Regions from separate parts of the Bacillus sp. 9.4 genome, predicted to be linked through region 2. Evidence: riboswitches for the same ligand, from Rfam matches in the RefSeq annotation. Region 2 holds a riboswitch; each other region holds the start of a gene.
What was found. Region 2 has a riboswitch for S-adenosylmethionine ahead of metI (cystathionine gamma-synthase/O-acetylhomoserine thiolyase). Riboswitches for the same ligand answer to the same signal wherever they lie in the genome.
Positions count from the first base shown of each region.

Region 1: another riboswitch for S-adenosylmethionine. It lies ahead of ACZ07B_RS08310 (phosphoadenylyl-sulfate reductase); the one in region 2 lies ahead of metI (cystathionine gamma-synthase/O-acetylhomoserine thiolyase).
Region 3: another riboswitch for S-adenosylmethionine. It lies ahead of ACZ07B_RS16475 (5-methyltetrahydropteroyltriglutamate--homocysteine S-methyltransferase); the one in region 2 lies ahead of metI (cystathionine gamma-synthase/O-acetylhomoserine thiolyase).

Region 1 is NZ_JBVFMU010000002.1:347,659-352,032, forward strand. It holds gene cysC (adenylyl-sulfate kinase) at 1-98, opposite strand, end outside; gene sat (sulfate adenylyltransferase) at 111-1,259, opposite strand; gene cysP (sulfate permease) at 1,308-2,372, opposite strand; gene ACZ07B_RS08310 (phosphoadenylyl-sulfate reductase) at 2,384-3,085, opposite strand; SAM riboswitch class I at 3,246-3,351, opposite strand; gene pyrE (orotate phosphoribosyltransferase) at 3,496-4,128, opposite strand; gene pyrF (orotidine-5'-phosphate decarboxylase) at 4,125-4,374, opposite strand, start outside.
Region 2 is NZ_JBVFMU010000002.1:727,132-731,505, forward strand. It holds gene ACZ07B_RS10305 (GNAT family N-acetyltransferase) at 1-539, shown strand, start outside; gene metC (cystathionine beta-lyase) at 572-1,744, opposite strand; gene metI (cystathionine gamma-synthase/O-acetylhomoserine thiolyase) at 1,737-2,858, opposite strand; SAM riboswitch class I at 2,926-3,046, opposite strand; gene ACZ07B_RS10320 (esterase family protein) at 3,214-3,936, shown strand; gene ACZ07B_RS10325 (YjcG family protein) at 3,973-4,374, shown strand, end outside.
Region 3 is NZ_JBVFMU010000004.1:134,644-139,017, reverse strand. It holds gene ACZ07B_RS16480 (5-methyltetrahydropteroyltriglutamate--homocysteine S-methyltransferase) at 1-137, opposite strand, end outside; SAM riboswitch class I at 215-321, opposite strand; gene ACZ07B_RS16475 (5-methyltetrahydropteroyltriglutamate--homocysteine S-methyltransferase) at 390-1,523, opposite strand; SAM riboswitch class I at 1,606-1,712, opposite strand; gene ACZ07B_RS16470 (LURP-one-related/scramblase family protein) at 1,778-2,266, opposite strand; gene ACZ07B_RS16465 (hypothetical protein) at 2,395-2,658, opposite strand; gene ACZ07B_RS16460 (hypothetical protein) at 2,948-3,076, opposite strand; gene pepT (peptidase T) at 3,182-4,374, opposite strand, start outside.

The DNA.
Region 1 (4,374 bases), 380 kb from region 2:
CCTGTCAGCCAGAGAATGGAGCTTTTATGCTTGTTTTTTTGCTGGTACTCTTCTTTTGTGATAGAGGCTTCATGCCATACAATATCGCGATTTGTCACTGCCAGTCCTCCTTAAGATACGCCTACTTCTTCTTTTTTCTTCATCCCTTTGATTAACACTTCTACGACTTCTTTTCGACTGAATTCAGCAGGCGGCAGCACACCGTCTCTCAGCATACCTCTTACCTTAGTGCCTGATAAAATGACGTGATGCTCTCTGCCATGAGGGCATGTTTTCGCTGTTCCCATATTTCCGCATTTTTTACAGAAGAAGCTGTGCTCAAATTTCAGCGGCGTAATCCCGAGTTCTTCAGGTTTAAATGTGTCAAACAGCTCCTGTGCTTCGTATGTTCCGTAATAGTCACCTACACCTGCATGATCACGGCCGACGATGAAATGTGTGCAGCCGTAGTTCTTTCTGACAAGCGCGTGGAAAATTGCTTCCCTCGGGCCTGCATAACGCATCGCCGCTAAAAAGACACCAAGGAAAACGCGATCTTTCGGGTAATAATGATCAAGAAGCACTTGGTAGCTTTCCATCCGTACATCAGCTGGAATGTCATCAGATTTTGTTTCACCTACTAACGGATTCAAGAACAAGCCGTCTACTGTTTCAAGAGCCGTTTTTTGAATGTATTCATGCGCTCTGTGAACAGGGTTTCTTGTTTGGAAACCGACAATGGTTTCCCAGCCTTTTTCCGCAAACTGGCGTCTCGTTTCTAACGGTTCAAATGTAAATTCAGGGAACTGTTTTGAAGCTTTTTTAATCAACGTAATCGGCCCGCCGACATATGTATTGCCGCGGCTGAACAGCTTTTTAACACCAGGATGCTCCTGTTCATCTGTTTTGTACACATTGACAGCTTCTTTTTGTTTGTCAGGCACATACAGGTCTTCGATTTGGATAACGCCGTATGTTTCTCCTTCATACGTTAACTTTACCGTTTCACCAAGTGACAGTTCCGCTGCTTTTTGCGCATCGACCGGAAGCGTGATTGGAAGAGACCAGACAACGCCGGAAGAAAGACGCATGTTTTCGACCACAGATACGTAATCTTTTTCATTAAAGAAACCTTCAATCGGGCTGTATGCACCGATACCGATCAATTCCAAATCCGCGAAAGAAATTAAATCAAGTTCAATTTCTTTTTGAATGCCGCTCACATCATATGATTCATCTACTCTGTTTATTAATGTTCCTCCGTGTGGTGCTAAGCTCATAATATCCATCTCCTCCTAGTTAACTTATAAAATTACTCAGATTAATGATCAGATTCCCCCGCCTTGTTCGTGGACTGAGCGTCTCTCTTTACGAATGGCCTTTGTCAGGCTGACGGCACCGCCCGTCGCTAAAAGCACACTTACCATGATAAAGATCGAATAATAATCTGCTTTTAAAAACAAGGATACAAGCAGATAAGAAATCGATAAAGATAAAAACGGCGATACGATCCATACCTTCAGCATCGTTTGAACAACTTGTTTATGGAACACGTTCGGACCGTTTTTTGCCATGCCTATTCCGATAATAGACGATGACGTGACTTGCGCCAAGGGCACCGGCATCCCAAATACAGAACTGATGATCACCAGTCCCGCTCCTGTACCGGATAAGAGAATGCCTTCCCCTTTGGAGAATCTCGTAATTTTCTTCCCGTTTGTTTCTAGCACTCGCCGGCCTAATAACAGTGCGCCAAGAGCAACAAAAGCTCCTCCATACAAGGTTCCTTTTCCGACATCAAGCACACCGGCAGCTACTAACGGGCCAACAGCATTCGCCACGTTATTCATGCCGGCAGAGAATGCTTCGAAAAATCCGGCAACTAACAAAACAATGCCGAGGATTTTTTGCTTTTTAGAAGATTTTACTTCAATCTTAAAATAACGAAACAGCTTAGATACGAAATAGGTGAAGCCGAAAGCGAACAGCGGGACAAAAACCCAAAATGACACAATGATCAGAAGATTGTTCACAAACAATACTTTATAAGCCACTCCCACGCCGACAACCGCGCCGACTGTTACTTCACTTGTCGACAAAGGAATGCCGAGCAGATTAGCAGTAAAGAGCGACAGGGCAGCAGCTCCAATAATGATGCAAACAATCGTCAGTGTAATCGTCTGCTCAGGAATAATGCCGGAGCTGATTGTTTTTACAACCTCGCCTCCGCCAATGACCGCCCCGGCAAAGACACCGACTGCGCATAGGATCAAAGCGTAGGTTTTCTTTTTGATGGCTCCGGAGCCGTAAGCAACCCCCATCGAAGCTGCAGCGCCGCTTGCACCAATATTCATCGCGAAAAACAAGCTAAATAAAATAGCGGCTAATTCCATTTTGCAGCTCCTTATTCATGCAGTCCGCATTCTGTTTTCGCCATACCATTCCATCTGCCTGAGCGCAAATCCTCTGCTGTAAAAGCGGGAGCAGTGCAAGGCGCACAGCCAATACTTGGATATCCTTGGTCATGAAGCGGATTGTAGTCCAGTTCATTCCGGGATGTGTATCTCCAAATGTCTTTCCAAGTCCAATGGATAAGCGGGCAAACTTTTACTGACTTGAATTTTTCATCTTTGTTTAAGAAATTCGTATTGGCACGGCTTGGCCCTTGATCACGGCGCAGGCCGGAAAGCCAGGCTGGATGTCCTGAAAGCGCCTCTCTTAAAGGAACGACCTTTCTAAGATAGCAGCACTGATTCGGCTCTCTTTCCCATAGTTTGTCACCATGTTCTTCGGCTTGTTCCTCAAGGGTGAGGTCTGGTTTTTTCAGGATGATATTAAGACCCGGATAACGCTCTTTCACTCGTTCAATTGTTTCATAGGTTTCTTTAAAATGAAGTCCTGTATCAAGAAACACAATCTCTGCGTCTTTTTTCACTTTATAAATTAAGTCAATCAGAACGATTCCCTCAATTCCGAAACTGCAAGCATAAACAAGCTGATCGCCGTAATGGCCGTATGCCCATTTTAAAACTGACAGCGCTCCTTTATAAGGATCGTCTTCCGGAAATGTAATCGTTGGTTCTTCCCAATTATCATACGTTAACATTTCTTCTTTCCTCCTTTCGGAGACAAACAAACAGTAACTTTCTGCCGGTTGTCTTTTCCCATGTAATGTGATTCGCGGCTGCTGATATACAGATAGCCTTTTACCTCTTAAAATAAAAAACTTTCAATCCGGCGGAAAGAAAGACAGGAACAGCATGTAGCCCTTATCTTTCAAAATGGAATTCATTTTGCTGGAAGTAGCACCTTACAAACTATGCAGGTTGCCGGGCTTCATAGGTCCAGTCCCTCAGCCGCTCTTGATAAGTTTTTAGATTTGTAGTAAATTTTAGCACAATTCTAACATAAGTCAACCCGACTTTTTTTATAGGATTAATAAAAAAACAGGCCTCATAGCCTGTTTTCAAGTACATCAAGGCTTTGAAGCCTCTTTACATCATTTGAATTTATTTTTTATTTTTTAAACCAATCTTTTGACTCGGGATTTCGTTTCCATGTTTGCAGCTTTTTTAGATCATCTGAATGAATATTTCCGTTTTCAAGCGCGACCTCTGTGAGCGTATCATAATCAGTTAATGAGTAGTATGGCAGTTCTGCCTTTGCGAAGGCTTCCTCCGCTTTAGGAAGTCCGTACGTAAAGATTGAGACGACACCAAGCACTTCACAGCCGGCCGCTTGTAAAGCTGCACAAGCTTCAAGCACGCTGCCTCCTGTGGAAATTAAGTCTTCAATGACAACTGTTTTTTGCCCTTCTTGCACAGCTCCCTCAATCTGATTGCCTTTTCCGTGCGCCTTCGGCTTGCTCCTCACATAACACATCGGAAGATTCAAACGGTCAGCCGCAAGAGCAGCATGAGGAATACCGGCAGTTGCTGTTCCCGCAATCATTTCAGCTTCAGGAAAATGCTCTTTGACAAGCTTGCTGATACCTGAAGCAACATCGTTTCTGACCTCTGGGAAAGATAGCGTAAGGCGGTTGTCACAGTAGATCGGTGATAAAATGCCGCTTGCCCATGTGAACGGCTCGTTCGGGCGTAAAAATACAGCTTGGATGTCTAATAGATGTTTTGCGATGATTTGTTTCAAGATTTGATTCCCTCCCATTCAAGTCTGACAGCCTTATAGGCTTTTACCGGGTCTTCCGCTTTTGTAATCGAGCGTCCTACTACAATCGCTGATGAACCTTTCTCTCTTGCAATGGCAGGCGTCGCTACGCGGACTTGGTCATTCGCAGCGTCCTCTGACATTCTGATCCCCGGAGTGACAGTCAGAAATGAAGGCGACACCGCTTGGTAAATGGCTTTTGCTTCATGAACAGAGCAGACCACTCCA
Region 2 (4,374 bases):
AAGGAAATACCATTTATGTAAGACCTTTAGAAGTAAAGGATGCAGAAGAAAATCTGCGGCTGCAAAGCGAAAATCGGGATTTTTTCGAACAGTTTTCTATGATACGCGCAGACGATTACTATACGGTTGAGGGGCAAAGAAAACGAATAACCGAGTATCAGGAAAGACTTGAGAAAGATGAAGAATATCATTTTGGCATCTTTACAACGCCAGACGATAGATTAATCGGGACGGTTTCGCTCTTTCAAATCATCCGTGGAGCGCTGCAAACTGCGTTCATTGGGTATTTTTTAGACAAAGCCCATAATGGAAAGGGCATTATGACAGAGGCAGTCAGATTGGTTGTTGATTATGCGTTCCACGAATTGAAACTGCATCGGATTGAAGCCGGTGTGATGCCCCGTAATCTCGGGTCCATGCGTGTTGTAGAAAAAGCGGGATTTCATAAAGAAGGCATCGCCCGAAAAAATGTGAAAATTAATGGCGTTTGGGAGGATCATCAAGTCCTCGCGATTCTGAATCCTGATGACGAACAATAATAAAAGAAGCCGGGCCATCCCCGGCTTCTTTTTTAACGAACCGCAACTGGAGCAATTTCTTTCAGCGCTTGTTCGAAATCGTGTTCTAAATCGTCTGCATGTTCGACGCCCACACTCAGACGGAGCAGGCCATCAGTGATACCGCGTTTTTCACGCTCTTCCTTAGGCATTGCCGCGTGAGACATCGTTGCCGGATAAGACAAAATCGATTCCACGGCGCCAAGGCTGACAGCGAAGACTGGAAGTGACACATTCTCGACTAACTTCTTAACGGCCTCTTTGCTTTCAAGCTCGAAAGATAGTACGGCGCCCGCTCCCGTTGACTGGCTTTTATGGGTTTCAGCGCCGGGATGATCAGCCAGTCCCGGATAATACACGCGCTTGACCGCCGGGTGCTTCTGGAAAAATTCCGCAAGCCGCTGCGCTGTTTGGCTCGCTTTTTCTAAACGGACCTGCAACGTTTTTAAGCCGCGCAGCACGAGCCAGCAATCTTGCACGCCAAGGACGGCGCCGAACGCGTTTTGCAGCTTATACAGCTGCTTCCCAAGCTCTTCATCCTTGACAGCAGCTAAACCTGAGAGCACATCGCTGTGTCCGCTTAAGAATTTTGTCGCGCTGTGAAGTACAATATCCACGCCGAGATCAAGCGGACGCTGCAGTGCCGGCGTCATGAATGTATTGTCCAGAAAGGTCAGGCAGCCGTTTTCTTTTGCAAGCTGAACAACTGCTTTAATATCCGTAATCCCAAGTGTCGGATTTGATGGTGTCTCCATATAAATGACCTTTGTGTTCGGCTTGATGCTCCGCGCCACTTCATTACGATCCGTCATGTCGACAAACGTATGCTCAATGCCAAACCGGGTCAGCACCTCTGTCACCATACGGAAGGTTCCGCCGTATACATCTTCTGTCACAAGAACGTGATCACCCTGTGACAGAAGTAAAAATGCTGTTGAGATAGCAGCCATGCCTGAACTGAAAGCAAATCCTCTTGTTCCGCCTTCCAATGCGGCAATTGTTTCTTCGAGAGCTGTTCTTGTCGGCGTGCCAGAGCGGCTGTAATCATATGCCCCGAACTCTTCAAATGAAGATTGGTGAAAAGTCGAGGCGTGCTGAATCGGTACACTGACCGCCCCGGTTCCGCCGTCTGTTTTAAATGGATTGTGCACGAGCTGGGTTTCCAGCGTCCAATTGTGTTTACTCAAATGAAACAGCTCCCTCTTTGACCTGACATAATGCCTGTTTTAGATCCTCTTTTAAATCTTCCGCATGTTCAATACCGACAGAAAAGCGCAGCAACCGATTGCACACCCCGTTTGCGATGCGGATCTCTTCAGGAATATCCATGTGCGTCTGGGTCGCAGGGTATGTAATAAAGCTTTCCACCCCGCCGAGGCTTTCTGCAAAACAAATGGTCTTCAGTGCTTTTAAAAACGGATTGACCCATTCTTCTTTTTGCAGACGGAAGGACAGCATGCCGCCTTTTCCGGGATACAGCACATCCGAAATTTCTTCCTGCTCTTCTAAAAACGCCGCAAGCTCCTGCGCGTTTGCCTGATGCTGACGCATTCTGAGGCTCAGCGTCTTCATTCCTCTCATCAGAAGCCACGAATCAAATGGCGGCAGGACGGCGCCGATCGCATTTTGATGCTGAAACATTTCCTCTCCGAGCCGCTCATCCTTCACCACGACAAGTCCAGCAAGCAGATCGTTATGCCCGCCTAAATACTTGGTTGCGCTGTGAATGACAATGTCAGCTCCCAGCTCAAGCGGCCGCTGCAAGACCGGTGTATAAAATGTATTATCTACGATCAGCAGAAGACCGTGCTCCTTTGTAATCCGGGCAATATGTTCAATGTCCGCCTCCTGCATGAGGGGGTTTGTCGGCGTTTCCACAAACACCGCTTTTGTATTCGGCGTAATCTTAGAGCGTAAACAGTCCTCATCGCTGAAATCATCATAATGAAAAGTCAATCCGTATTTTTTCCATTCATTTTCAAATAAACGGTACGTGCCGCCATATAGGTCCGATGAAACGATCAGTTCATCTCCGCTTTTAAACAGCGCCAAAATCGTTTGGATAGCAGCCATTCCTGAACTAAAGGCAAGCCCTCTTGCGCCGTTTTCTAAGTTAGCGATCGCGTCCTCAACAAGCTGGCGTGTCGGATTTTTTGTGCGGACATAATCAAATCCGGTAGATTCTCCGATCCCTCTGTGGCGGTATGCTGTTGATAAATAAATAGGAGCACTCACTGTCCCCGTGACTTCATCGCTACGGTTCCCAATTTGGGCTAATTTCGTTTCAACGTGCTGTGACATATAGCTGACACCTTCCCTTTTCAAAATAAAAACCCCTTCTTCATAAGAAGAAGGGGTTTAACGCTTCTTCTTATCTTCCAAGCATAAAAAACGCTTGCTGGATTTAGCACCTTGGCGCTTTGCACATGCAAAACAAGCCGGTTGCTGAGGTTTCTAAGGGCCAGTCCCTCCACCTCTCACGATAAGAAATATCGATTTCAATTTTCTGATTGTTTTATATTAACACAATTCACAGTTTATTTCAACACTTTTTTCTTCGTGTGCCGAACCGTTTAAAGAGAGAAATTTCTAATAATTCATGGTACAATAATTGAAAATGCAAGAAAGTATAGTGATGTCCTGGAGGAATGTTTTTATGGCACCGAAAAACGGCACAGTGCAAGAAAAGAAATTCTTTTCAAAAGAGCTTAACGAGGAAATGACCTTGCTTGTTTATCTGCCGTCCAACTACTCCCCGCTTTATAAATACCATGTCATTATCGCGCAGGACGGCCACGATTATTTCAGGCTGGGGAGAATCGGCAGACAGGTTGAGGAATTGCTGTCGAAACGCGAAATAGACCGGAGCATTATTATCGGTGTTCCTTATAAGGATGTAAAAGAGCGCAGAAACACCTATCATCCGGAGGGTTCAAAATTTTCGGCTTATAAACGGTTCATCGCCCATGAGCTCGTTCCTTTTGCAGATGATGAGTATCCAACCTATCAGATCGGTTACGGCCGAACGCTGATCGGTGATTCGCTCGGAGCAACCGTGTCACTTATGACAGCGCTTGATTATCCGAATATGTTTGGCAACATCATCATGCAGTCTCCCTATGTTGACAAACACGTACTAGAAGCCGTAAAACAGTCAGACGATATCAAACACCTCTCTATTTATCACCAAATCGGAACAAAAGAAACTGACGTCCACACGACAGACGGGAACATTCTGGACTTTACAGAACCGAACCGGGAGCTGAAACAGCTGCTGGAGAAAAAGCTTTCCGATTATGATTTCGAGCCATTTGACGGAGACCACAAATGGACATACTGGCAGCCGCTCATCACCCCGGCGCTGAAAAAAATGCTTTAACACTCTATCATACTTTATTTCCAGGAGGGACATAATATGAAATACGGAATCGTTTTATTTCCATCAAAAAAGCTCCAAGACCTTGCAAACTCTTACAGAAAGCGCTATGACCCAAGCTACTCTCTAATCCCGCCTCATTTGACGCTGAGAGCATCCTTTGAATGCGCGGAGGAGAAAGCGGATCAGCTCGTATCACATTTAAGAAACATCGCAAAAGAGTCCCACCCACTCGTTCTCAAAATGACAAAATACAGCTCATTTGCGCCTGTCAATAATGTCATTTACATCAAAGCAGAACCGACGGAAGAGTTAAAAACACTCAATGAAAAGCTATACACCGGTGTATTGGCAGGAGAACAGGAATATAATTTCGTTCCGCATGTGACGGTCGGCCAAAATCTTTCCGACGATGAGCATTCAGATGTGCTGGGACAATTA
Region 3 (4,374 bases), on a different contig from region 2:
ATTTCGCCGGCCGCTTTTTGCAGCCGCGCTTTTTTAACGGGCTCAGATCTCAGCAGGCTTCCGACTTGATCCGCGCGAAACGGCGGTTTTTTTCTTTGAAGTGATTTTTGTTCTGCGGGTGTTGTTTGTTGTGACATGTTGTCCATTCCTTCTTTCCATTCAAATATAAAAAAGCTCTTCCTTTGGATAAGGAAGAGCTTGCGTGACAATCTCAACCTTATCTTCAAGAGCAATCATTGCTCTAAAGGATTTAGCACCATTCTGTTAAACAGCGGTTGCCGGGTATCGCAGGGCCAGTCCCTCCACCTCTCTTGATAAGGAAAACCTTTTTATGAAATTTTCTGATAGTATCTATTATTCACACATTTTCTATTTCTGTCAATGATAGATTATCTCCACACATCGTTGGCAATGTCGATGACATGGCGAAGCTTTGCCCATTGCTGCTCCTCTGTCAGAAGGTTGCCTTCTTCTGTAGAGGCGAAACCGCACTGCGGGCTCAGGCATAGCTGGTCCAAGCTGACAAAATGCGCGGCTTCATTAATACGGCGTTTCACATCCTCAGGATTTTCAAGCTCGCCGTATTTCGATGTGATCAAGCCGAGCACAATTTGCAGATCCTTGCGCTTCACAAAACGGAGCGGATCAAAGTTACCGGAGCGGTCATCATCGTATTCCAAGAACAGGCCGTCAAGGTTTAAGCCGTCCAAAATCGTTTCCGCTACAGCGTCGTACCCTCCTGATGCCGCCCAGGTTGAGCGGAAGTTGCCGCGGCAAATGTGCATTGTGATCGTTAAATCGTCAGGCCGGTCTGCGACGGCATCGTTAATTGTTTTGGCAAATATGGCTGGCAATGTTTCTGGATCACCGCCGAGCGCCCGGACAACCTCTCTGCCTTTTTCCTCAAAGAAGAGAGACCATGACGTATCATCAAGCTGGAGATAACGGCAGCCAGCATCATAGAAGGCTTTGATTGCTTTTTTGTACGCTTGGGCCAGATCATGAAAGTATTCCTCTTGATCGTCATAAATCCCTTTATCCGCCTTTTCGCCAAAAAACAGCATATTTGGGCTGGGAATGGTCAATTTTGGCGTCGCGTTACCGGCAATCTCATGTAAAAATTGATAATCAGCAAGCGCTGGGTGGCTCGTAAAATCGAGTTTTCCCGTCACTTTGATGCTGCGCGCTTTCGTTTTTGTGTTATGGAACTGAATCCCCTCAGCCGGGATGAACGGTTCCACACCGTCAAGCCCTTCCAGGAAGTCATAATGCCACCAAGAACGCCGGAATTCCCCGTCTGTTACCACATCGAGACCGATTTCTTTTTGTTTTTCCACGATGCGGATGATCTCTTGATTTTCGATATCACGAAGCTGTTCTGCTGTCATCTCACCAGCCGCTTTTTTTTGCCGGGCTTGCTTTACCGGAACGGAACGAAGCAAACTGCCGACATGATCGGCGCGGAAAGGTGCTTTGCGTTGTTTTTCTGTTTTTTGTCCTGCAACATTCGTTTGTTGAGCCATGTTATTCGCCTCTTTTCTGAAATATTGAGCATGTAAAAAGCTCTTCCTTTGTGTAAGGAAGAGCTTGAACGATCAAATCTCCGCCTCATCTGCAAGAACGCAATGTTCTTAAGGATTTAGCACCATTCTGTTTGAAACAGCGGTTGCCGGGTATCATAGGGCCAGTCCCTCCACCTCTCTTGATAAGGTAAAACTTCATATTCAGATTTCAATTATCTTAATATTATTACTTTTGGATCAATTGTCAATGTTTTTTAGAGAATACTTTCATTTTCATCGTTATATAAAACCATATCAAGCACGATAGCGATGGCAGTGCAAATCAGAACATCTTCCTCGTTTGCAATCTCCAAGTGATAGGAATCACCCCAGCTTAGCCACTTTTTGCTCACTGACATCCGGACATTTTCCCCGTCCGTCAGCTGGAATTCATCCCTCCATAAATCACCATCGATTTCCCAGTTAAGCCCGGAAATCACAAATTTCGGTTTGAAAAACGTTACTTTCTTCGTTACCTCACAAACTGTTTTCCCGCCAATTGAAATCTCATAGCGCGGCAATAAAGACATTAGTTTTTGTTCTATGGAAACGAGCGTTTTCCCAGATGAGTCTGTCATTTGTAATGAGTCTCCTAACGAGAAAAAACGCCCCTCCACCTTGAATGTTTCTTGTTCATCCCGGTCATAAATGTGAAATGCATCTTTAAATGAGAACATTTTTTGTTTCATAAATAACTCGATCATTGCTGAAGTCTCCTTTGGGTTTGCCTTGTATGAAATTACGGATAGGTGGCGAAAAGGTTTCAGGCTCTAAATCAAAACAATTTTAAAAGGCTGCGTGATTCAGCAGCCTTTTCGTTTGAAATATAGAATTAGGAAAGATGCATCCGGCGTTTTTGGCGGATGGCGTCAAGGTCGATTAGGTTGTTGTGATGAGGTGCGGCTGCTGGCAGAGGGCTTGTCTTTTGCGGTTTGCGGCGATTGTCCTTGCTGAAAGAAAAAAGAAGATAGCCACATAATGCGATGATAATAAATAGGATCATATTACATACCTCCCAAAAAAAGTTTTGGTACTCTCTATTGTACGGATAAAATGCCAAAAAGTATTCAAAAAATTCTAAATCAATAAATAACAAGAAACTGTCCCTCTAAAACAGTATAACCTGATGACCTGAAAATAGTCTTGAATCACGCTGTTTGCTCTTGTTGATGATTGGTTCTATAGTTACTATCGACGATAAAATAAATTCCTTTATATAACTTTTAACCTAAGTTTTCGTAATTCAAATTGCCTGTTTTTGGGTGCTGTTTTCTTGCTTGTTTGGTTTATACCCTATTTTGCGGAATTGAACACAAAAAACCCAAATTTCGGAGCATTTGGGCGGTACGGGTGAATACAGATTGTATCTTGGGGATTTGAATGTTTTATTTGAAGAAGCGTTTGAACATTTTTCTGATTTTTTGAAATGGGCTGGATTTCTTTTGCATGTTAAGCGGCCTGGAAATGATCCATTTTTTCAAGAGACTCTTTGCAGCGATTGCATGTTTTGTCATTGTTTTTCCTCCTCATTTGTTGATACTTGTTTTACGGAGGACGCGTTTAAAATGTTTCATTTTCACACAAAAAAGCCAGTCCTTTTTTTGGACTGGCTTTTGGCATTAGGCTTGCGCTTCAAACTGCTTTGCAATCTCAACGATGACATTTACGGCTTTGACCATATTATCAACTGAGATGTATTCAAATTTGCCGTGGAAGTTTTCCCCGCCTGTAAAGATGTTTGGCGTCGGAAGCCCCATGTAGGACAGCTGCGATCCGTCGGTGCCGCCGCGGATGGGGGAAATCTTCGGTTCGATGCCGAGGTTTTCCATCGCTTGCTTGGCAATGTTGACGATTTCGATGACAGGTTCAATTTTCTCTCTCATGTTGTAGTATTGGTCGTTCATATCCAGCAGAATCCGGTCTTGCCCGTATTCGTTTTGAAGTTCTTCAACGGCACGCTTCATTGTTTCTTTTCTGTTTTGGAAATTCTCTTTGTCAAAGTCTCTAATAATGTAGTGGAGCTTTGTTTCCTCTACGTCTCCTTGAATCGACAGCAGGTGATAGAAGCCTTCATAGCCTTCCGTATATTCAGGCGCTTCGTCTGCCGGCAGCAGGCTGTTCAGCTTCATCGCGATTTTCGCAGAGTTGATCATTTTCCCTTTAGCTGTTCCGGGATGTACGTTGTTGCCTTTAATCGTAATTTTTGCGGCAGCGGCATTGAAGCTTTCGTATTCAAGCTCGCCGAGCGGCCCGCCGTCAACCGTGTAGGCAAAGGATGCATTGAACCGTTTCACATCAAATTTGTGCGGCCCTCTTCCGATTTCTTCATCAGGCGTAAAGGCGACTCTGATTGTGCCGTGCTTGATTTCAGGGTGTTTGATGAGGTAATCCATGGCTGTCATGATTTCAGCGATACCGGCCTTATTGTCTGCGCCGAGAAGGGTGGTGCTGTCTGTGGTGATGAGTGTATGGCCCTTATAGCCGGACAGCTCAGGGAATTGATCAGGTGACAGGGTGACCTGCAGCTGTTTGTTGAGAACGATGTCTTTTCCATCATAGCTTTCGATGATTTGCGGATTCACGTTTTTGCCGGTAAAGTCTGTAGCGGTGTCGACGTGAGCGAGAAAGCCGATTGTCGGCACGTCTTTTTCAGTATTGGAGGGAAGAGTTGCCATGACATAGCCGTTTTCATCAATGGCTGCATCCTGCATGCCGATGGACTTCAATTCATCAACGAGCATGTTTCCTAATGTCAATTGGCCGGGTGTGGAAGGACAAGTGTCAACGGATTCATCGGACTGTGTGTCGACTT